DNA from 2 places in the Streptomyces sp. NBC_00252 genome. Region 1 is predicted to be linked to the other one. Evidence: riboswitches for the same ligand, from Rfam matches in the RefSeq annotation. Region 1 holds a riboswitch; the other holds the start of a gene.
What was found. Region 1 has a riboswitch for glycine ahead of gcvT (glycine cleavage system aminomethyltransferase GcvT). Riboswitches for the same ligand answer to the same signal wherever they lie in the genome.
Positions count from the first base shown of each region.

Region 2: it holds a riboswitch for glycine, as region 1 does, so the genes downstream of both, gcvP (aminomethyl-transferring glycine dehydrogenase) here and gcvT (glycine cleavage system aminomethyltransferase GcvT) in region 1, are expected to answer to the same signal.

Region 1 is NZ_CP108087.1:3,271,870-3,283,555, forward strand. It holds gene OHT77_RS13900 (ABC transporter ATP-binding protein) at 1-660, opposite strand, end outside; gene OHT77_RS13905 (ABC transporter permease) at 657-1,664, opposite strand; gene OHT77_RS13910 (ABC transporter substrate-binding protein) at 1,740-3,488, opposite strand; gene OHT77_RS13915 (ABC transporter permease) at 3,542-4,540, opposite strand; gene OHT77_RS13920 (enhanced serine sensitivity protein SseB C-terminal domain-containing protein) at 4,884-5,672, opposite strand; gene OHT77_RS13925 (enhanced serine sensitivity protein SseB) at 5,823-6,608, opposite strand; gene OHT77_RS13930 (AAA family ATPase) at 6,672-7,352, opposite strand; glycine riboswitch at 7,502-7,600, shown strand; glycine riboswitch at 7,601-7,708, shown strand; gene gcvT (glycine cleavage system aminomethyltransferase GcvT) at 7,743-8,870, shown strand; gene gcvH (glycine cleavage system protein GcvH) at 8,982-9,359, shown strand; gene glyA (serine hydroxymethyltransferase) at 9,374-10,633, shown strand; gene OHT77_RS13950 (L-serine ammonia-lyase) at 10,748-11,686, shown strand, end outside.
Region 2 is NZ_CP108087.1:8,353,954-8,365,639, forward strand. It holds gene OHT77_RS37110 (mannose-1-phosphate guanyltransferase) at 1-2,149, shown strand, start outside; gene OHT77_RS37115 (DUF881 domain-containing protein) at 2,317-3,153, shown strand; gene OHT77_RS37120 (small basic family protein) at 3,150-3,482, shown strand; gene OHT77_RS37125 (DUF881 domain-containing protein) at 3,488-4,324, shown strand; gene OHT77_RS37130 (FHA domain-containing protein) at 4,386-5,267, shown strand; gene ftsR (transcriptional regulator FtsR) at 5,311-6,048, shown strand; gene OHT77_RS37140 (bifunctional nuclease family protein) at 6,134-6,607, shown strand; gene OHT77_RS37145 (MerR family transcriptional regulator) at 6,823-7,467, shown strand; gene OHT77_RS37150 (DNA polymerase IV) at 7,525-9,204, shown strand; gene OHT77_RS37155 (PRC-barrel domain-containing protein) at 9,126-9,497, opposite strand; glycine riboswitch at 9,612-9,707, shown strand; gene gcvP (aminomethyl-transferring glycine dehydrogenase) at 9,889-11,686, shown strand, end outside.

The DNA of each region.
Region 1 (11,686 bases):
CTGCGCCTGGACGGTGACGTCCAGGGCGGTCGTCGGCTCGTCCGCGATGAGCAGTTCGGGGTTGTTGACCAGGGCCATCGCGATCATGGCGCGCTGGCGCATACCGCCGGAGAACTCGTGCGGGTAGCCGTCGACACGCTTGGCCGGTTCGGGGATGCCGACCCGGTCGAGCATCTCGATGGCGCGCGTGCGGGCGGCCTTCTTGCTGACGTCGTGGTGGACCCGGTACGCCTCGACGATCTGGTCGCCGATCTTGTAGTACGGGTGCATCGCGGACAGCGGGTCCTGGAAGATCATGGACATCTGCTTGCCGCGGAGCTTGCGCACGTCGTCCGGCTGCGCCTCGACGAGTTCCTGGCCGTCGAGCCAGATCTCGCCGGACATCTTCACGTTCTTGCCGCGCGGGCCGAGCCGGTGCAGGCCCATGATCGCCAGCGAGGTGACGGACTTGCCGGAGCCCGACTCGCCCACGATGGAGAGGGTCTTGCCCTTCTCCAGCGTGAAGCTGAGCCCGTCGACGGACTTGACCAGGCCGTCGTCGGTCGGGAAGTGCACCTTGAGGTCGCGGACCTCCAGGAAGGCACTCGGCTTGCCCTTGCCGGTGGCGACGGGCTCGCCCACTGCGGCGTCAGTCGCAGACGAAGGATCAAGGTCGGTCACGAGAGCCTCACCCGCGGGTCGGCGGCGGCGTACAGAAGGTCCACCAGGAGATTTGCGATCACTACGAAGAACGCTGCGAGCAGGGTCACGCCGAGGATCGGGGGCAGGTCGTTGCTCTCGATCGACTGCACCGCGTACTGCCCGATGCCGTGCAGGGAGAACACCGACTCGGTGATCAGAGCGCCGCCGAGCAGCAGACCGAGGTCCATGCCGAAGACGGTGATGATCGGCGTCAGGGCGGCCCGCAGACCGTGCTTGACGACGACGTTGCGTTCCCGCAGGCCCTTGGCGCGGGCCGTACGGATGAAGTCCTCGTTCATCGTCTCCAGCATGCCCGAGCGGGTGAGCCGCGCGTAGATGGCGGAGTACAGGAGCGCGAGCGAACACCACGCCGGGAAGAGGGTGTTGGCCCACTGCGCCGGGTTCTCGGTGAACGGGACGTAGGTGCGGCCGAAGATCGGCCACTGGTAGGTGAAGAGCAGGATGGCCAGGTTGCCCGTGAAGAACATGGGCAGCGAGACACCCGCGAGCGCCACGCCCATGAAGGCGCGGTCGAAGAACGACCGCGGCTTGAGCGCGGAGATCACACCGACCGTGACACCGGACAGCAGCCAGAGCACGGCGGCGCCGGCGGCCAGCGAGATGGTGACCGGAAGGCGGGAGGTGAGCTGCGGCCAGACCTCGACGTGGTCCTTGAAGGAGTAGCCGAAGCAGGGCGCGTTGCAGTGCACCGTGGTGGGGCCGAGGTTGTAGGTGGCGCCCGCCACGATCCCCTTGATGAAGTGCCAGTACTGCAGGTAAAGCGGCTGGTCCAGACCGAGGTTGTGCTTCACGGCGGCGATGTCCGCCGCCGACGGGCTCTTCCCGATGTACTGCTGGGCCAGTTGGTCCGCGGTCTGGCCGGCGAGCCGTGGCAGCAGGAAGAAGATGCCGAAGGTGACCGCGGAGACGACCAGCAGCAGGATCACCGCTGCGACCGTCCGACGGAGAATGTACGAGATCACGGGGATCGGCGCTGGTGCCCGCGGGCCGTAAAGCCCGCGGGCACCAATGCCTTCACCTGCCTTCCGGGGCTACGACTACTTCGTGGTGCCGATGTTGAGGTAGTCGTACTGGCCGCTGAAGGCCGCCGTCGACACCAGGTTGCTGTAGTTCGCCGGACGGGCGAGCAGGACCTTGAAGTAGGTCAGCGGCACCAGGGCCGCGTCGCTCATGGTCTGCTTGTCGATCTGGGCGTACATGCTGTTGCGGGTGGTCACGTCCTCCGTGCCGATGGCCTTGGCGAGGAGGTTGTTGACCGTCTTGTTGTCGTACTGCGACAGGTTGGTGTTACCCGAGGCACCGATCGCCTCACCGTTCAGGATCTGCTGCTCGAAGCCGTAGCCGGAGGGCCAGTCGGCACCCCACTGCATCATGATCAGGCCGATGTTCTGCTGCTCGGTGAACTTCGGGACACCCGCGTAGTCGGTGAAGTACTTGCCCGACGGGTACTGCTTCAGGCTGGCGTTGATGCCGACGGCCTTCAGCGAGTTGATGATCGCGGTGGCCGCGGAGATCTCCTGCGGACGGTCGCTGCGAGCCGACAGGTTCGTCGAGATCGCCGTCTTGCCACAGGCCTTCAGGGCGTCCTTGGCCTTGGTGACGTCACCCTTGTTGCCGGTGGTGGCGTACTGGTCGTCCTTCTGGTAGCCGGTGATGTCCGGCGGCAGGACGGTGGAAGCGATCTCGCCGCGGATCGGGCCGCCCTCGGCGGTCTGCACCGAGACCTTGTCGATGGCGTACTCGACGGCCTTGCGGCACTGGATGTTGTCGAACGGCTTCACCTTGGTGTTGATCGCCATGTAGACGAGACGGCCACCGAAGGTGTTGTCCGTGCCGGCCTTCTTGTCGGCCGAGGTGAGCAGCTGCGCCTGGGTCGCGGCCTGGACACCCGTACCACCCATGTCGATCGCGTTGCCCGCGAGGACATCCTTGTCGATCGTGTCGGCGTTCACCTTGAGGTTCACGACGATCTTGTCCGGGTACTGCTTGCGCAGCGGGTCGGACGCGGCGTTCCAGTTCTTGTTGCGCACGAGGACGGCCTGCTTGCCGTCCTGGTAGCTCTGGAACTGGTACGAGCCGGAGGACACGATGTTCTTGACGTAGTCGACGCCGGTGTCCTTCGCCTGCGGCACCGGAGCCGTCTGCGGCGCCGCGACCAGGTAGTCGAACTCCTGGAAGGCCGTGTTCAGGTGGAAGACGATCGTGGTGTCGTCCGGGGTCTGGATGGACTTGAGGCCCTCGGCGCTCTTGTCCTTGTACGGACCCTTGTAGTCCTTGCCGCCGACCAGGAACTGCTGGAAGTAGTTCGGGCCGAGCGAGAGGACGTCACGCGCGAAGTTCGAACGCTCCACGGCGTACTTGACGTCCTTGGAGGTGATCGCCGAGCCGTCCTGGTACTTCAGGCCCGAACGCAGCTTGTACGTCCAGGTCTTGCCGCCGTCGCTGGAGACACCCTTGCTCACGGCGAGGTCCGGGACCAGGGTGTTCCCCTTGGAACCGGGGCCGGGCTCGAACGTCATCAGCGGACGGGCGTACAGCCGGCTGAAGTTGTACATGTACGCGTAGTACGTGTTGCCCGGGTCGAACGAGTCCGGAACGTCGGACAGTTCGTAGGTGACCGTCCCGCCCTTGTGGGTAGAGGCGTTGACGACGTCCTTGGTCGCTGCGTTGGCCCCAGCCGCCTTCGTACCGTTGTCACTCTTACTGTCATCGGCCTTGCTGCAACCTGCCATGAGCAGTGTCGCAGAGCCGATGGCCGCAACTGCGGCCAGCGCTGACCTTCGCATGATGGTCTGCTTCCTCCATTGTCGGAAACTTGGTGGACTCTCGGGTGCGGGCCCTAGCGGCTGCGGGGGTCGAGAGCGTCGCGGAGACCGTCGCCCAGCAGGTTGAACGCCAGGACGGTCACGAAGATGGCGAGGCCGGGAACGATCATGTACGCCGGGTCGACCTCGTAGTAGGTGACCGCGTCTCGCAACATGCCGCCCCAGGAAGCCTGCGGGGGCTGGATACCGACCCCGAGGAAGCTGAGGGACGCCTCGAAGAGGATGTTGGTCGGGATGAGCAGCGTCGAGTAGACGATGATCGGGCCGACCAGGTTGGGCAGCAGCTCCCGGAAGAGGATGTACGGCGCCTTGGCGCCCATCCCCCGGGAGGCGTCCACGAACTCCCGCTCGCGCAGGGCGAGGGTCTGACCGCGGACGATCCGGCCCAGGTAGGGCCAGTTGAAGAAGCCGATGACGAAGATCAGCACGCACAGGTGCAGCGGCAGACCGTTGAGGCCGAAGGCGCCGCCCTGCAGGGTCGCCGAGATGGCGATGGCGAACAGCAGCAGCGGGAAGGCGAGGAAGGTGTCCATCAGCCGGCTGATGATCGAGTCGACCCGGCCGCCGTAGTAGCCCGCGACGACACCGAGGATCGTGCCGATCACGTTCGACAGGATCGTGGCGCCGAAGGCGACGACCAGGGAGACCCAGGAGCCCTCGAGGATGCGGGTGGCCACGTCACGGCCGAACTGCGGGTCCACGCCGAGCGGGTGGTCCCAGCTCATGCCGCCCCAACCGCCCGTGGGCAGCGAGGTGTTGGCGTCGATCAGGTTCTGGTGGAAGGCGTCCGGGTCCAGGCCGAACAGCGCCTGGATGGGACGGGAGAGAGCCGCGACCAGGATCAGCAGGACGACGATGACGCCGCCGGCGACGGCGACCCTGTCCTTCTTGAAGCGGGTCCAGGCGATCTGTCCAAGGGAACGGCCCTCGATCTGCGCCTTGTCGGCGCCGGCCAGCACAGCCTCCGGCTGCGCCCCGGCTTCCGCCCCCGTGGTCTCGATCGGTGCGGTCACTGTGACCCGACCCCTCTCGCCGGTGGTTACCGGCTTACGCCTGCCGCGGATTAGCGGCTTTGTCGACTTGCAGTGGACACGGGTACCTGGACCCTGTGTCTGAGTCGCGAGTCTTCAGCGTGGCTGCGATCACCCGCCAGGTCTGACGGCGAAAGTATGCGCAACCGTGATGCTTAACTAGGGATTCCGTTATCCGAACAGTGGGTAACGCCCCCCGGACGCCGGGCACTTGGGACAGAACGGAGATCTGGCGTCTTTTGGGGCAACACACCGCCGTCTACGCGCGAAGAAATGTGCCGTAGACGTAAATCCTGCGGAGAAGCTGAGAAGAGGACTCGCGGGTTCAGTATCCACCACGGACGGGTGGGTATCCGTACCCGCCCGCCTGAGCGGGCGCCGCATGGGCCTCACGGTCGTAGAACGGGCGGGAGTTGGCCCGCAGCCACAGGGCCACCGGGTCGTACTCGTCGGACATCGCGACCGTCGACACCGGCAGCCCCTCGGGGACCGCGCCGATCGACTGCTGCATCATGCCGCGGACCGAGTCCACCGCGGGCGGGCTGGTGTCGTAGACGTCCAGACCGATCGCGAGATACGGCGCTCCGAGCGCGGGCTGCACCCAGGCGCGGCGCAGCGCCCTGACCGCCGGGGTGCGGTGGGCGTTCTGCGTGAGCAGGGCGTAGAACTGCGGGATCTCGATGCCCGGCTCCGACAGGCGCAGCGGCCCTGCCGGCTGGCGTTCCAGGCCGGTGGCGATTCTGCGGAGGTCGAGCCAGGGGATGCCGACGCCGCCGCCGGGGGCGTGCGGGTTGAGCCAGAGGCCGAAGTGGTCGGGGTACAGGGTGCGGGCCACGTCCAGGCCGTCGACCACCTCGTACGAGCGGTTCCAGCCGCTCGCGGAGAGTTCCTGGGCCGAGGTGACGCACGGGGCGTACCCGTGGCCCTCCACCTGCATGTTTCCGTACTGGGCGTCCGGGGAGCCGGACTGGCCGTGCCACAGCAGCATCCAGATCTGACCGGAGTGGGGGGTCGCGAGGGCGCGCAGGAGCGCCTCGTAGGCGTCGTAGCGCCCGGGGGTCACTTGGCGCAGCATGTGCTCGACCTGGCCGGTCGCGGTGCCGCTGGCGCTCACGTGTACCGCCCCTTCTGGTAGTTGGCCTGCGTTGGGAAACAGCTTAAGCGCCCTAGGGGTGGGGGCCTTGTGTGCGTTGGCGGGTGCGGGTGCGTCGTGGCTTGTCGCGCAGTTCCCCGCGCCCCTGGTTGGCTGCCCTTGCGGAGATTGCTAGTGACCCTGTGTATAGAAAGGACGCACTGTCTGCCTCATCCACTCCGCCACCGGGTCCTGCGTCACGTCCAGGAGGACGAGGTTCACCTGCCACTGAACCGTTACCTGGCCCAGTGCTTTTGCCAGGGCTTCCATCGGGGCCGCTCTCAAGTCGCCGTCCCAGTTGGTGAGTTCCACGCCGACGAACATCACCGGGGTGGCTGTTTCGATGGCGGCGAGGCAGCGGCGGGCCGTGGCGACGACGCCGATGGCGGCGAACTCGGCGGAGGCGGCGGCGAGGAAATCGACCGGGTCGTCCTGCCAGTCGGGTTCGAAGAGGCGGACCCGGCCGCCGCTGGTCGGGCCGTCGAGGGCGGTGCGGCCGAAGCGGCACAGCTCGGCCACCGCGAGCGGCGGGAGCGGGACGCCGACCGTGCCGCCGGGGTTCACCGCGATGCCGACCTGCGGGGGCAGCCCGCGGGCGAACTCCACGGCCGGCGCGATGGTGAACGACAGATGCGAGCCGACGACCTGACGGAACTGCTCCTCGGAGCTGAAGACCGGGACGTAGGCCTGCCCCTCGATGTCGAGTGTGGGCAGGTCCAGGGGACCGCTCTGCGGGCCGCCGCCGCTGGGGAGCGGGACCCAGACGAAGCTGCGGCCGAGCACCTCGACGATCCGGCCGCCTGCCGAGGGCAGACCGAGGGAGACCGAGAGCACCTCCTCCAGCTCGTTGCCCGGCCATCCGCCGTGCGGATGCGGGTGGGGGTACGCCTGTCCGGGGAAGTCCGCCGGGAAGTCCATCTACCTACCGCCTGCTGGTGAAACCGCCTGCTGTAACCCTGCTGTGGCGAAAAGGCTAGCGGCTCAGTCCGCGAAGTCGATCCGGCGCAGCACGTCCGCCGCGTCCCGGTCCAGGAGGACCGCCGAGCCCACGCCGTGCGGGAGTTCGCCGCGCTCCACCGCGCGCAACAGGCGCGCGGCGGCCCGCCGGTGACGCAGGAACGCGTACCGCGAGACTCCGCGCCCCCGCTCGCGCTGCCCGTCGAGCGCCATGTCCGGGGTGACGTCGAGGAAGACCAGGTGCAGGGTGCCGCCCCGGCGTCCGGCGGCGCGGGCGAGCCAGCCGCGCACCCAGGTCTGCGTGCCGCAGTCGTGCACGACGGCTCCGGACGCGGAGCGCAGCGCGCGGTGCAGTCCGGCGTAGTGGGCGAGGCGGACCAACGGGCGGTACACCGCGTACGGAAGGAAGCCGGCCGTGCGGGTGTCCCAGCGGTCGCGGGTGTCCTGGCTGTCGACGCGGACCCCGTCGGCCGTCACCGCGCGCCGCATCAGCGTGGACTTGCCGCTGCCGGGCAGGCCAGTGACCACGACCAGGTCGCGGGGGCCGAAGCGGAGTCCGTGCGGGCTGTGCCCGGCGCGCTCGCGGAGGTCGCGGACGACCGGTGCCGGGCGGGCCCGGCATGCCTCCCCGGCCGGGGCGGAGGGCTGCTTGGGCAGTGCTACGGCCGAGGTCGTGGCGTACACCGTGGTCCTTGTCACCGTGATCGTCCTCCCTGCGGGGTCAGGAAAGGTTCTCCCCACCAAACGTAAAGAGAAGGTAATGCACGGTGTCTCGCGGTTCGGTGCGCGTCCGGCCACAGGCCTGTTACAAAGCCTGTGCGATGATGTGCCCGCCTAACTGCATACCGGCCGCTTGAATCCGCGCGGGAGAGTCCCCAGGCATCTGTTGCTGGGGCGCCGAAGGAGCAAGTCCCTCCCTTGAATCTCTCAGGCCCCGTTACCGCGCGGGCGAGGCACATCTGAAAAGCGGACCGCCGGTCACGGTGGTCCCACCCAAGGTGCAACCCGTGACCCGAGGGGTCATGGCGAACCTCTCAGGTCCCGATGACAGATGGGGAGGAACGACCTCGCCGTCATGCCTTGGGAGACCGACCGATGAGCAGTACCGCCACCCCTGAGAAGCGCCGCACCGCGCTCGACGCGCTGCACCGCTCGCTCGGTGCGACGATGACCGACTTCGCCGGCTGGGACATGCCGCTGCGCTACGGCTCGGAGCGCGACGAGCACCTCGCCGTCCGCACGAAGGCCGGCCTCTTCGACCTCTCCCACATGGGCGAGATCACCGTCACCGGACCCGAGGCCGCCCAGCTCCTCAACCACGCCCTCGTCGGCAACATCGCCTCGGTGGGCCTCGGCCGCGCCCGCTACACCATGATCTGCCGGGCCGACGGCGGCATCCTGGACGACCTGATCGTCTACCGGCTCGCCGAAACCGAGTACATGGTGGTCGCCAACGCCTCCAACGCGCAGGTCGTGCTGGACGCGCTCACCGAGCGGAGCGACGGCTTCGACGCGGTCGTACGCGACGACCGTGACGCCTACGCACTGCTCGCCGTGCAGGGCCCCGAGTCCCCCGGCATCCTCAAGTCGCTCACCGACGCAGACCTCGACGGCCTGAAGTACTACGCCGGTCTGCCCGGCACGGTCGCGGGCGTCCCCGCGCTGATCGCCCGCACCGGCTACACCGGCGAGGACGGCTTCGAGCTGTTCGTCTCCCCCGCCGACGCCGAGAAGCTGTGGCTCGCGCTGACGGAGGCCGGAGCCCGGGCCGGGCTGATCCCGTGCGGCCTGTCCTGCCGCGACACCCTGCGCCTGGAGGCCGGGATGCCGCTGTACGGCCACGAGCTGTCGACCTCCCTCACGCCGTTCGACGCCGGGCTCGGCCGGGTCGTGAAGTTCGAGAAGGACGGCGACTTCGTCGGGCGCGGCGCCCTGGAGGCCGCCGCCGAGCGCGCCGCCTCGCAGCCCCCGCGCGTCCTCGTCGGACTCGTCGCCGAGGGCCGCCGGGTCCCGCGCGCCGGCTACCCGGTCGTCGCCGACGGCCAGGTCATCGGCGAGGTCACCTCCGGCGCCCCTTCCCCCACCCTGGGCAAGCCGATCGCGATGGCCTACGTCGACGCGGCGCACGCGGCGCCGGGCACGGCCGGTGTCGGCGTGGACATCCGGGGCAGTCACGAGCCGTACGAGGTCGTGGCGCTGCCGTTCTACAAGCGCGAGAAGTGACAGTCGTCGTAGCGTCTCGTGTGTGACCTGGGGCGGATCGCCCCGGTTCGCCGTTGCCCCTCGCAGTCCCCCATTCACCAGCACTCCCCCGCGTACAGGAGAATTCAGGCCATGAGCAACCCCCAGCAGCTGCGCTACAGCAAGGAGCACGAGTGGCTGTCGGTCGCCGAGGACGGCGTCTCGACGGTCGGCATCACCGAGTACGCGGCCAACGCGCTCGGCGATGTCGTCTACGCCCAGCTCCCCGACGTCGGCTCCACGGTGACCGCGGGCGAGTCCTGCGGTGAGCTGGAGTCGACGAAGTCGGTGTCCGACCTGTACTCGCCCGTCGGTGGCGAGGTCACCGAGATCAACGAAGACGTCGTGAACGACCCGTCGCTGGTGAACTCGGCCCCCTTCGAGGGCGGCTGGCTGTTCAAGGTGCGCGTCACGGAGGAGCCGGGCGACCTGCTCTCCGCCGACGAGTACACCGCGTTTTCCGCCGGCTGAGGAGTCGTAGAAACATGTCCGTCCTGAACACGCCCCTGCACGAGCTCGACCCGGACATCGCCGCCGCCGTCGACGCGGAGCTGCGCCGGCAGCAGTCCACGCTGGAGATGATCGCCTCGGAGAACTTCGCTCCGGTCGCGGTCATGGAGGCGCAGGGCTCGGTCCTCACCAACAAGTACGCGGAGGGGTACCCGGGCCGTCGTTACTACGGCGGCTGCGAGCACGTCGACGTGGCCGAGCAGATCGCGATCGACCGGGTCAAGGAGCTGTTCGGCGCCGAGTACGCCAACGTGCAGCCGCACTCGGGCGCCTCCGCCAACCAGGCCGCCCTGTTCGCGCTGGCCCAGCCCGGCGACACCATCCTCGGCCTGGACCTCGCGCACGGCGGTCACCTGACCCACGGGATGCGGCTGAACTTCTCCGGCAAGCAGTTCGACGTGGTCGCCTACCACGTGGACCCGACGACCGGTCTGGTCGACATGGCCGAGCTGGAGAAGCTCGCCAAGGAGCACCGGCCGAAGGTCATCATCGCGGGCTGGTCGGCGTACCCGCGCCAGCTGGACTTCGCCGAGTTCCGCCGGATCGCGGACGAGGTCGAGGCCTTCCTGTGGGTCGACATGGCGCACTTCGCGGGCCTGGTCGCGGCGGGGCTGCACCCGAACCCCGTGCCGTACGCGGACGTCGTCACGTCCACCACCCACAAGACGCTGGGCGGCCCGCGCGGCGGGATCATCCTCGCCAAGCAGTCCTTCGCGAAGAAGCTCAACTCCTCGGTCTTCCCCGGCTTCCAGGGCGGTCCGCTGGAGCACGTGATCGCGGCGAAGGCGGTCTCCTTCAAGGTCGCGGCCGGCGAGGAGTTCAAGGAGCGGCAGCGGCGTACCGTGGAGGGGGCGCGGCTGCTGGCCGAGCGCCTGGTGCGGGACGACGTGAAGGCCGTAGGGGTCGATGTGCTGTCCGGTGGTACGGACGTGCACCTGGTCCTGGTCGACCTGCGGAACTCCGAGCTGGACGGCCAGCAGGCCGAGGACCGGCTCCACGAGGTCGGCATCACGGTCAACCGGAACGCCGTCCCGAACGACCCGCGGCCCCCGATGGTCACCTCCGGCCTGCGCATCGGCACCCCGGCGCTGGCGACCCGCGGCTTCACGACCGAGGACTTCGCCGAGGTCGCCGATGTCATCGCGGAGACGCTGAAGCCGTCGTTCGACGTCGCGGGCCTGAAGGCCCGCGTCACCGCGCTGGCGGAGAAGTACCCGCTGTACCCCGGGCTGTAATCCGGCCCACCGGGCCGTAACCGCCCGTCGGGGACACCGGCGCACACTGGGAGGTGCGCGCCGGTGTCCCACCCCCTCGCACCACCCTGCTTGTCTGCGTTCTGAGGAGTCACCGTGGCCATCTCGGTCTTCGACCTGTTCTCGATCGGCATCGGCCCGTCCAGCTCCCACACGGTCGGCCCGATGCGGGCCGCCCGCATGTTCGCGCGCCGGCTGCGCAACGAGGAGCTGCTGGACTCCGTCGCCTCCGTCCGCACCGAGCTGTACGGCTCCCTCGGCGCGACCGGCCACGGCCACGGCACCCCGAAGGCGGTGCTGCTCGGCCTGGAGGGCGAGTCACCGCGCTCGGTGGACGTCGAGAAGGCGGACGACCGGGTCGAGCGCATCAAGGAGTCGGGCCGCCTCCGCCTCCTCGGCGAGCACGAGATCCCCTTCTCCTACGACGCCGACCTGAAGCTGCACCGCCGGAAAGCCCTGCCCTACCACGCGAACGGCATGACGCTGTGGGCCTACGACGCGGCGGGCGCCGAGCTGCTCTCCAAGACGTACTACTCGGTCGGCGGCGGGTTCGTCGTCGACGAGGAAGCGGTCGGCGCCGACCGCATCAAGCTGGACGACACGGTCCTCAAGTACCCGTTCCGCACGGGCGACGAGCTGCTCCGCCTCACCCAGGAGACCGGCCTGTCGATCTCCGCGCTGATGCTGGAGAACGAGCGCGCCTGGCGCACGGAGGAGGAGATCCGGGCCGGGCTGCTGGAGATCTGGGGCGTCATGCGGGCATGCGTCTCGCGGGGCATGTCGCGGGAGGGCATCCTGCCCGGCGGCCTCCGGGTCCGCCGCAGGGCCGCCATGTCGGCACGCCAACTCCGCGCGGAGGGCGACCCGTTGGCCCACGCAATGGAGTGGATCACCCTCTACGCGATGGCCGTGAACGAGGAGAACGCGGCGGGCGGCCGCGTGGTCACCGCCCCCACGAACGGCGCCGCCGGCATCATCCCGGCCGTCCTGCACTACTACATCAACTTCGTGCCCGGCGCCGACGAGGAGGGCGTG
Region 2 (11,686 bases), 5.1 Mb from region 1:
ACTGATCAATTTCCACAAGGAAAAAGGCGCTCTGGTCACTGTCTGTCTGACCCGGGTGCCCAATCCGCTGGAATTCGGCATCACCATCGTCGACGAAGAGGGAAAGGTCGAGCGGTTCCTCGAGAAGCCGACCTGGGGTCAGGTCTTCTCGGACACCGTGAACACGGGCATCTACGTGATGGAGCCCGAGGTCTTCGACTATGTCGAGGCCGATGTTCCGGTCGACTGGTCCGGCGATGTCTTCCCGCAGCTGATGAAGGAAGGCAAGCCGGTCTACGGCTTTATCGCCGAGGGCTACTGGGAAGACGTCGGCACCCACGAGAGCTATGTGAAGGCGCAGGCCGATGTCCTGGAGGGCAAGGTCGACGTCGAGATCGACGGCTTCGAGCTGTCGCCGGGCGTGTGGGTGGCCGAGGGTGCCGAGGTGCACCCGGACGCGGTTCTCCGCGGGCCGCTGTACATCGGTGACTACGCCAAGGTCGAGTCCGGTGCCGAAATCCGCGAACACACGGTCATCGGTTCCAACGTCGTCGTGAAGTCCGGGGCTTTCCTGCACCGGGCCGTCGTCCACGACAACGTGTACGTCGGCCAGCACAGCAATCTGCGGGGCTGCGTCGTCGGAAAGAACACCGACATCATGCGTGCCGCGCGGATCGAGGACGGCGCCGTCATCGGTGACGAGTGCCTCATTGGTGAAGAATCGATCGTGCAGGGCAATGTGCGGGTCTACCCGTTCAAGACGATCGAAGCCGGCGCCTTCGTCAACACGTCGGTGATCTGGGAGTCCAGAGGGCAGGCGCATCTCTTCGGAGCGCGCGGTGTCTCCGGAATCCTGAACGTGGAGATCACACCGGAACTGGTCGTACGCCTCGCCGGTGCCTACGCCACGACGCTCAAGAAGGGGTCCACGGTCACCACGGCCCGTGACCACTCCCGAGGCGCCCGTGCGCTCAAGCGGGCGGTGATCTCCGCCCTGCAGACGAGCGCCATCGACGTACGGGACCTGGAGAACGTGCCGCTGCCCGTGGCCCGGCAGCAGACCGCTCGGGGCAGTGCCGGCGGGATCATGATCCGGACCACACCCGGGGTGCCGGACTCCGTCGACATCATGTTCTTCGACAGCGAGGGCGCCGACCTCTCGCAGGGCAGTCAGCGCAAGCTGGACCGGGTGTTCGCGCGACAGGAGTACCGGCGTGCGTTCCCCGGTGAGATCGGGGACCTGCACTTCCCGGCCAGCGTCTTCGACTCGTACACCGGGTCTCTGCTGCGGAACGTCGACACGACCGGGATCGCCGAATCCGGCCTCAAGGTCGTGGTGGACGCGTCGAACGGCAGCGCCGGGCTCGTGCTGCCCAGCCTGCTGGGCAAGCTCGGAGTGGACTCGCTGACGATCAATCCCGGGCTCGACGAGTCCAGGCCGACGGAGACCGCGGACACGCGGCGGTCGGGGCTGGTGCGGCTCGGCGAGATCGTGGCCTCCGCGCGGGCGGCGTTCGGAGTGCGGTTCGACCCGGTCGGTGAGCGGCTGTCGCTCGTCGACGAGAAGGGGCGGATCGTCGAGGACGACCGGGCCCTGCTGGTGATGCTCGACCTGGTGGCCGCGGAGCGGCGCAGCGGGCGGGTGGCGCTCCCGGTGACCACCACGAGGATCGCCGAGCAGGTGGCGGCGTATCACGGGACCCAGGTCGAGTGGACGACGACCTCGCCGGACGACCTGACCAGGGTCGGGCGCGACGAGACGACCATCTTCGGCGGGGACGGCAAGGCCGGGTTCATCATTCCGGAGTTCAGCAGTGTCTTCGACGGCGCGGCGGCGTTCGTGCGGCTCATCGGGCTGGTGGCGCGGACGCAGTTGACGCTGAGCCAGATCGACGCCCGGATTCCGCGGGCGCATGTCCTCAAGCGGGACCTGGCGACTCCCTGGGCCGTCAAGGGACTTGTGATGCGGCGGGTCGTCGAGGCGGCCGGCGATCGCTTCGTCGACACGACGGACGGTGTACGGGTCGTCGAGACCGACGGGCGCTGGGTGATGGTGCTGCCCGACGTCGCCGAGGCGGTCACGCATCTGTGGGCCGAAGGGCCCGACGACGCCTCCGCGCAGGCCCTGTTGGACGAGTGGTCGGCGGTCGTGGACAGCGCCGGACGGTAAAACACGGAGCACGCGCGCGTGCCGGACATGTGCCCCCAAGGGGGCCTGTCCGGCACGTCGGTGGGGCCATTCGGAGGTACAGGCCACCACGTGCGACGATGTGCGGCATGCCGCAGCAGCCCCCCGTTCGGAGCACACCCACGCGCCCTTCGCGGCCGGACGCGTCCATGTCGCTGCTCACCAACGTCATGGACCACAGCCTCGACGACGGTTACGCCGAGGCCGCCGCCCGGAAGAAGGCCGCTGGCGCGAGTGGCATGCCGAAGACCCTCCGATCGAAGCTCGGTCTCGCCGCCGGCCTGGTGCTGGCGGCGCTTGTCGTGACCGTGGGTGCGGCACAGGCGCGGGTGGCCGCCCCGGTGGTGGCCAAGGAACGCCAGGAGCTGATCGACCGTATCGACAAGGAGACCAAGTCGGCGGACAAGCTGGAAGGGTCCGTCGACACGCTCCGGGACGACGTGAGCGCACGGCAGCGGGCGGCGCTGAAGACGAGCGGTGGCAGCGGGCAGGCCGACCTGGTGAGCATGCTCTCCGGTGCCACCGCGGTGCACGGCCCCGGTGTGCGGCTCGTCGTCAATGACGCGAAGGAAGCCAGCAGCGGCGGTGGCGACAACCCGCGTGAGACCGCGGACTTCTCCGACACCGGCCGGGTGCGCGACCGCGACATGCAGCGCGTCGTGAACGGACTGTGGGCGGCGGGCGCCGAGGCGGTCTCCATCAACGGACAGCGGCTGACGGCGCTCTCCGCGATCAGGGCAGCGGGCGACGCGATACTGGTCGACAACAAGCCACTGGTGCCGCCCTACACGGTGCTCGCGGTGGGGGACGGCCAACGGCTGAGCAGCAAGTTCCAGAACGGTGCCGACGGGCTGTATCTGCACGCCCTGGAGGACACCTACGGCATCAGGGCGACCATCGCCGTCGAGAGTGATCTCCGGCTGCCCGCCGCGCCGAGTGTGATCGTACGTACAGCACAGCCGAGAACTGAGAAGGGCACATCGTGATCGCCGTACTGGGCCTCATCGTGGGAGTGGTGGCCGGAATCCTGGTCCGGCCTGAGGTGCCGGTGGTGGTGGAGCCCTATCTGCCGATCGCCGTGGTCGCGGCGCTCGACGCCGTCTTCGGCGGGCTGCGGGCCATGCTCGACGGGATCTTCGACGACAAGGTCTTCGTGGTGTCGTTCCTGTCGAACGTGGTCGTGGCCGCCCTGATCGTGTTCCTGGGCGACAAGTTGGGCGTCGGCGCCCAGCTGTCGACGGGTGTCGTGGTCGTCCTCGGCATCCGGATCTTCTCCAACGCGGCGGCCATTCGCCGGCACGTCTTCCGGGCGTGACGTCGATGAGCCACGAAGACGAGCGGCCCGAACACCGGCTGCGCAGGGAACTGCCCGAGGAGGTGACGGCGTCCGCTTCCTCGGAGGCGCCGGTTCCGGGGGAGCGGGCCGCGTCCGGGGTGACCGGTCGGCAGCGGCTGGTGCAGGGGCTGTGGCCGCCGCGTGTGAGCCGGGCCCAACTCATCGTCGCCGTGCTGCTGTTCGGCCTCGGTTTCGGGCTGGCCGTGCAGGTCGCGTCCAACAGCAACAGCGACAGCGCGCTCCGTGGGGCACGTCAGGAAGATCTCGTTCGCATTCTCGATGAACTGGATGACCGTACTCAGCGTCTTGAGGACGAGAAGCAGGGTCTGCAGAAACAGCGCGACGAGCTGGAGAACAGCTCCGACCAGGCCGAGGAGGCCCGCAAGCAGACGGCCGAGAAGGAGAAGCAACTCGGCATTCTGGCGGGCACCGTGGCCGCGCAGGGACCCGGCATCACGATGACCATCGACGACACGAAGGGAACGGTCGAGGCGGACATGCTGCTCGACGCGATCCAGGAGCTGCGCGCGGCCGGCGCGGAGGCGATCCAGGTGAACGGTGTGCGGGTCGTGGCGAACACGTATCTGTCGGACTCCGACAAGAGCGTGAGCGTCGACGGGAACAAGATCAACGCCCCGTATCGTTTCAAGGTCATCGGCAAGCCGCAGGACCTCGAACCGGCGCTCAACATCCCTGGAGGCGTGGTGCAGACTCTCGAGAAGGAGCAGGCCACCGTTACCGTCGGGCGGTCGGCCAAGATCGTCGTGGATGCCTTGCGGGCCGCGAAGCAGCCTGACTACGCTCGGTCGTCCTCCCGGTGAACCGGGGGTGCATGGGGACCGTCAGGCGAGGGCATGAGGTTGCGGGGGGTCGACGCACCGATTGGGTGGTGCGTGGTGGAAACTGTCTGGTGGATACGGACGTTGTGAGGATGTCCGGGTCAACCGGTGTGTTCAATCAGGGTTCGTCCTGCCCCACGGGCGGGTCTGTTTCGGTCAAGGGGAATCGCCCGTGAAGTTGTTTGCGAAGTTGTTCGGCAAGAGTGCGAAAGAGGCCAGCGACAGTCAGACCGCTCGCCACCGCGCACAACCGGACGCAGAAGGCCAGCGCCCGCTGTTCCGTGACCAGGTCGCGGGCCAGGGCGCGTCGTCGGTTGACCCTGCGCAGTCCGGCGACATAGGTTTCGGGCAACCGTCAACCTCAAGTACGGGTGGAGGGTTTTCCCCTATGTCGGCCCTGGTGTGTACGAGGTGCGGTAACCGCAACGCGGAGAACAGCCGCTTCTGCTCCAACTGCGGTGCGCCGTTGCGTCCCGGCGCGACCCCGGAGCGTCCGTCCGAGACGACCTCCACGATCTCCATCTCCGGTCTCGAGGCCTACGACGCCGAAGTGACCGGGCAGACGCAGATGCCCACGCTCTCCCCGGAGGCGCAGGCCGCCGTCGACGCCCTGCCGTTGGGCTCGGCGCTGCTGGTGGTCCGTCGCGGTCCCAACTCGGGCAGCCGCTTCCTGCTGGACGGCGAGCTGACCACGGCCGGCCGTCATCCGCAGAGCGACATCTTCCTGGACGACGTGACGGTCTCGCGCCGGCACGTGGAGTTCCGGCGCTCTCCGGACGGTTCGTTCACGGTCGCCGACGTCGGCAGCCTCAACGGCACGTACGTCAACCGCGAGCGCATCGACTCGGTCCCGCTGGCGAACGGTGACGAGGTGCAGATCGGCAAGTACCGGCTGGTGTTCTACGCGAGCCAGCGGGGTTACTGACCCTCCCTCGGACTGGGTCCGGGGGATTCCCCCAGGAAGGTCCATGCTTGAAACACCGAGCGGCGGTGCCGGACACGGTACCGCCGCCGCGGACACTGGCCTGATGAGCATCGGCACGGTGCTGACCGTGCTGCGTGACGAGTTCCCCGAAGTCACCATCTCCAAGATCCGGTTCCTGGAGTCCGAGGGCCTCATCGAGCCCCAGCGGACCCCCTCCGGGTACCGCAAGTTCAGCCCCGCCGACGTAGAGCGCCTCGGCCACGTCCTGAGGATGCAGCGGGACCACTATCTGCCGCTCAAGGTGATCCGCGAGCACCTCGATGCCATGGCGCGCGGCGAGGCGGCGCCCCTGCCCACCGTGGGGCGCCAGCGGGACGGAGAGGCCGCCCTGGAGCCCGTGGAGGGGCCCACCGCCGCCCGTATCGGCCGGGCCGAGCTGATGGCCGCCGCCGGGATCGGCGAGCAGGAGCTCGAGGAGTGGGAGTCGTACGGACTCATCGCCCCGCTGCCGGACGGCGTGTACGACGCGGAAGCCGTCACCGTGGCCGGACTTGTCCTTGAGCTCGGGCGGTTCGGGATCGAGCCGCGCCATCTGCGCGTCATGAAGGCCGCCGCCGACCGTGAGGCCGGGCTCGTCGACCAGGTGGTGGCCCCGCTCAAGCGCCACCGCAATCCGCAGACCAGGGCGCACGCGGAGGCCCGTACGAAGGAGCTGGCCGGGCTCACGGTGAAGCTGCACGCGGCCCTGGTGCAGACCGCGCTCGGCGTCCGGCTGCCCTGAGACGGGCGGTTCCACGGCTGCCTGATCGGTCACCCGTTCTCGGCCCGACTACCCAAACGTCCCGAGCACGGCCTAGGGTTGCTGTGTGAACGAGCTCGATGTCGTAGGTGTCCGGGTCGAAATGCCCTCCAACCAACCGATCGTGCTCCTGCGTGAAGTGGGAGGCGACCGCTACCTCCCCATCTGGATCGGGCCCGGGGAGGCGACGGCGATCGCCTTCGCGCAGCAGGGCATGGCCCCCGCACGACCGCTGACCCACGACCTGTTCAAGGACGTGCTGGAGGCCGTCGGCCAGGAGCTGACCGAAGTGCGCATCACGGATCTGCGGGAGGGCGTCTTCTATGCGGAGCTGGTCTTCGCCAGCGGCGTCGAGGTGAGCGCCCGCCCGTCCGACGCCATAGCGCTCGCCCTGCGCACCGGCACGCCGATCTACGGCAGTGACGGTGTGCTCGACGACGCGGGCATCGCGATCCCGGACGAGCAGGAGGACGAGGTGGAGAAGTTCCGTGAGTTCCTCGACCAGATCTCGCCCGAGGACTTCGGCACCAACAGCCAGTGAGCAGAGGGCCGGTCAGAAAATGCTGGCATTTGCCACCGGCGTGTGAGAGCGTCCTGCGGCCCTCCGCGAGCGCATTCGGCTAGCCTTTCCCCGCGGTGGGACACGGGAAACCACTCCTTGGGTGATTATCACTCGGCGTGCCGAGTGTGGCGATCGTTGACGCACCCCTGGTGACTGCCTACCGTCGAGAAGGCAGGTCAAGGACGGAGGTCGGCGTGAGAAGCAGCGGCGACGGTACGGCTGGGGGTGCCCCGGAACGCAGTTTCGGGGACAGAGGTCCGTACCCGCTTCACGGCAGTACGGCCGATCGCATTCCGCAGCGGCCGGCGGCAGTGCCGAGCAGCGGAGGGGCGACGTCCATGGCGTCCGAGGAGATCGGCTACCGGGGCCCGACGGCCTGTGCGGCGGCCGGCATCACCTATCGGCAACTGGACTACTGGGCGCGCACCGGGCTCGTCGAGCCCAGCGTGCGGCCCGCACACGGGTCGGGGACGCAGCGGCTCTACAGCTTCCGGGACGTCGTCGTCCTGAAGATCGTCAAGCGGTTCCTCGACACGGGGGTGTCGCTGCAGAACATCCGCAGCGCCGTCCTGCACCTCAGGGAGTGCGGCTTCCGCGATCTGGAGCGCATGACGCTCATGAGCGACGGCGCCACGGTCTACGAGTGCACCTCCCCGGACGAGGTCCACGCGCTGCTCCAGGGCGGCCAGGGGGTCTTCGGCATCGCCGTGGGGGTCGTGTGGCGGGATGTCGAGAGCGCCCTGTCGCAGCTGCACGGGGAGCGCGTCGACACCGGCGAGACGCTCGTCGGGTCCAACCCCGCGGACGAGCTGGCCAGGCGGCGCAACCGGGCCGTCTGAGGGCCCGGCGGGAGCCGTGGCGGGGCATTGTCAGTGGCGTAGGGCAGCATCGGAGATGTGAGAACCGCGCCCACGATCCTGCATCTCGACATGGATGCCTTCTTCGCCTCGGCGGAGCAGGCGTCCAAGCCGAGCCTGCGTGGGAAGGCCGTCGTGGTGGGCGGGCTCGGGCCGCGCGGGGTGGTGGCCACCGCGTCGTACGAGGCGCGGGTCTTCGGGGTGAATTCGGCGATGCCCATGGCCCAGGCGCGGCGGCTCGCGCCGAACGCCGCGTATCTGGTGCCGCGCTTCGGGTTCTACCGGTCGATCAGCGAACAGGTGATGGCGCTGCTGCGGGCGCTGTCGCCGCTGGTGGAGCCGCTGAGCCTGGACGAGGCGTTCGTGGACCTGGAGGCCGGGGGAGCGGCCTGGGACGCCGAGTCGGCCCAGCTGACGGGCGAGCGCCTGCGGGCGGACATACGGGCGGTCACGGGGCTCACCGGGTCGGTGGGACTCGCCGCCTCCAAGATGATCGCGAAGATCGCCTCCGAGCGGGCCAAGCCCGACGGTCTGGTGATGATCGAGCCGGGGACCGAGCGGGCGCTGCTGGGACCGCTGTCGGTGCGCACACTGCCGGGGGTCGGGCCCGCGACGGGTGACCATCTGCGGCGGGCCGGGATCACCACGGTCGACGAGATCGCCGAGGCGGGCGAGGACGAGCTCGTACGGCTGGTCGGCAAGGCGCACGGGCACGGGCTGTACGCGATGGCGCTGGCCCACGACGAGCGGCCCGTGGTGGCCGAGCGGGAGACCAAGTCGGTGTCGGTCGAGGACACCTACGACGTCGACATCCACGACCGGACCAGGGTCGGACTCGAGGTCCAGCGGCTCGCCGACCGGTGCGTACGGCGGCTGCGGGCGGCCGGGCTGTCCGGGCGGACCATCGTGCTGAAGGTGCGGCGGTACGACTTCTCGACGCTGACCCGGTCCGAGACGCTGCGCGGGCCCACCGACGACCCGGGGGTGGTGCGGGAAGCCGCGGCCCGGCTGCTGGACTCCGTGGACACCACGGGCGGGGTGCGGCTGCTCGGGGTGGGTGTCTCCGGGCTCGCCGACTACACGCAGGAGGACCTGTTCGCGCAGGCGGCCGGGGAGCAGGTCGATCTGCTCGAGGAGGAGCACACGGAGGCGCCCGGCGAGCAGCCGGCGGCCCCGGTGGAGCGGCGCTGGCCCGCGGGACACGACGTGCGGCACGCCGGGTTCGGGCACGGGTGGGTGCAGGGCAGCGGGCTGGGGCGGGTCACCGTGCGGTTTGAGACGCCGGAGGATCCGGGGCCGGGGCGCGTGCGGACGTTCCGGACCGATGATCCGGAGCTGGAGCCGGCGGAGCCGTTGCCTTTGGTGACGCGGGAGGTGGAGGGCGGGGCGGCCGGGCTCCTGCCGACGCCGTATCCCTTGACGGCACGGGGAACGGGCGAACGGTCGGCGGAGCTGCCGCCCTCGGTGGAGCCCGGCCTCGGCATTGCGGAGGCCGAGTCGCTGTCCGCGGACGCACGGCCTGCCGACGTCACGCCGGACGGTCCGACGCAGTCGACGGCGCCGGACCCTCATGCCCCGCCCGCCGCGTCGGCAGCCCCGGAGACTCGAAGACCCGGCGACGACCCGTCAGCCGGGCTGCCTCAACTGTCCTCCGAGCCCGCCAGCTTGCCGAAGTCGTGGTCCGGAAGCGACGGAGGCGGGGCCACGTCGAGGCCGTAGTGGTGGTAGAGCTGGAGTTCCTGGTCCGGGGAGAGGTGGCGGCCGACGCCGAAGTCGGGGGCGTCCTTGATCAGGGCGCGGTCGAAGGGGATGTGGAGCGTGCCCTCGATCAGCTTGCTCGGCTCCAGGGGGACGAAGGCGTCTCTGGAGAACAGGCCGGTGCGTATGGCCGCCCACTCCGGCACGCCGGTCGCGTCGTCGAGGTAGACCTCGTCGATCGTGCCGATCTTGGCGCCGGTGCGGTCGAACGCCTTGCGGCCGATCAGGTTGCGCGGATCGATATCGGTCTGCACGGGCCCTCCTCCTGGTCGCAACTCATCCGTAGACACTACAAAAGAGCACATTCAGGCCGGTGGCCACTCGAAAGCCGGGCTCCAGTGCTCGCTGGTAGGCTGGCCAGCGGCTGCTGACCCCGTGCGGGAGAGTCCTCCAGACTTCATCGGAGGCGCCGAAGGAGCAACTCCTCCCCGGAATCTCTCAGGCTCACGTACCGCACGGACGAGGTCACTCTGGAAAGCAGGGCGGGTGCCGACGACGGCTCCCGCTCTCACCGACGGTGAAAGCCGGGTGCCTTCGGGATGCCCGGTGAAGCTCTCAGGTCGAGATGACAGAGGGGGAGGCCGTCCGGGCACCCCACCGCCGTGGTGTCCCTCGAAGGTCGTGTCTGACCAGGAGGCCTCCGTAATGACCGCCCCTCGCATTCCGCTCTCCGAGCTCGAACAGGGCATTCCGTTCGAGCAGCGTCACATCGGGCCCGACCAGGAGGCGCGGGCCAAGATGCTCGCGCAGGTCGGCTACGGCTCGCTCGACGAGCTGACCGCCGCCGCGGTCCCGGACGTGATCAAGAACGCCGACTCCCTCGACCTGCCGGGTGCCCGCACCGAGGCCGAGGTGCTGGCCGAGCTGCGCTCCCTCGCGGACCGCAACGAGGTCCTCGGTTCCATGATCGGCCTCGGGTACTACGGGACCTTCACCCCGCCGGTGATCCTGCGCAACGTGATGGAGAACCCGGCCTGGTATACGGCGTACACGCCATATCAGCCGGAGATCTCCCAGGGGCGGCTCGAGGCGCTTCTGAACTTCCAGACGATGGTCGCCGAGCTGACCGGGCTGCCGACCTCCGGTGCCTCCCTGCTCGACGAGGGCACCGCCGCGGCCGAGGCCGTCGCCCTGTCGCGGCGCATGGGCAAGAACAAGAAGGGCCTCTTCCTGGTCGACGCGGACGCGCTGCCGCAGACCATCGCCGTGATCGAGACCCGGGCCGAGCCGGCCGGTGTCGAGGTCGTCGTCGCCGACCTCAGCGAGGGCATCCCGGCCGAGGTCGCCGAGCGCGAGATCAACGGCGTGCTCGTGCAGTACCCGGGTGCCTCCGGAGCCGTACGCGACATCAAGCCGCTGATCGAGCAGGCGCACGCGCTGGGCGCGCTCGTCACCGTCGCCGCCGATCTGCTCGCGCTGACGCTGCTGAAGTCGCCCGGTGAGCTGGGGGCGGACATCGCGGTCGGTACGACGCAGCGGTTCGGGGTGCCGATGGGCTTCGGCGGGCCGCACGCCGGATACATGGCCGTGCACGAGAAGTTCGCGCGCAGCCTGCCCGGGCGGCTCGTGGGCGTGTCCGTCGACGCCGACGGTCACAAGGCCTACCGCCTCGCGCTCCAGACCCGCGAGCAGCACATCCGCCGCGAGAAGGCCACCAGCAACATCTGCACCGCCCAGGTGCTGCTCGCCGTCATGGCCGGGATGTACGCCGTCTACCACGGGCCCGAGGGGCTGAAGGGCATCGCGCGGCGGACGCACCGCTACGCCACGATCCTCGCCGCCGGGCTCACCGCGGGCGGCGTCGAGGTCGTGCATGGTGGCTACTTCGACACGCTGACCGTACGGGTTCCGGGCCGGGCCGCCGAGGTCGTCGCCGCGGCTCGCGAGGACGGGGTCAATCTGCGGCTCGTGGACGCCGACCAGGTGTCCATCGCCTGTGACGAGACCACCACGCGGGACCAACTCGCCGCCGTATGGACCGCGTTCGGGGTCGACGGGGACGTCGAGTCGCTGGACGGGGCCGCCGAGGACACGCTGCCCGAGGGGCTGTTGCGGACCGACGCCTACCTCACGCACCCCGTGTTCCGGGACCACCGTTCCGAGACCGCGATGCTGCGGTATCTGCGGCGGCTCGCCGACCGGGACTACGCGCTCGACCGGGGCATGATCCCGCTGGGCTCCTGCACGATGAAGCTCAACGCGACCACCGAGATGGAGCCGGTCACCTGGCCCGAGTTCGGGCAGCTGCACCCCTTCGCGCCGGCCGAGCAGGCGCAGGGATACCTCACGCTCATCCGGGAGTTGGAGGAGCGGCTCGCCGAGGTCACCGGGTACGACAAGGTGTCCTTGCAGCCGAATGCCGGTTCGCAGGGCGAGTTGGCCGGGCTGCTTGCCGTTCGCGGGTATCACCGGGCCAACGGTGACGAGCAGCGGACTGTCTGCC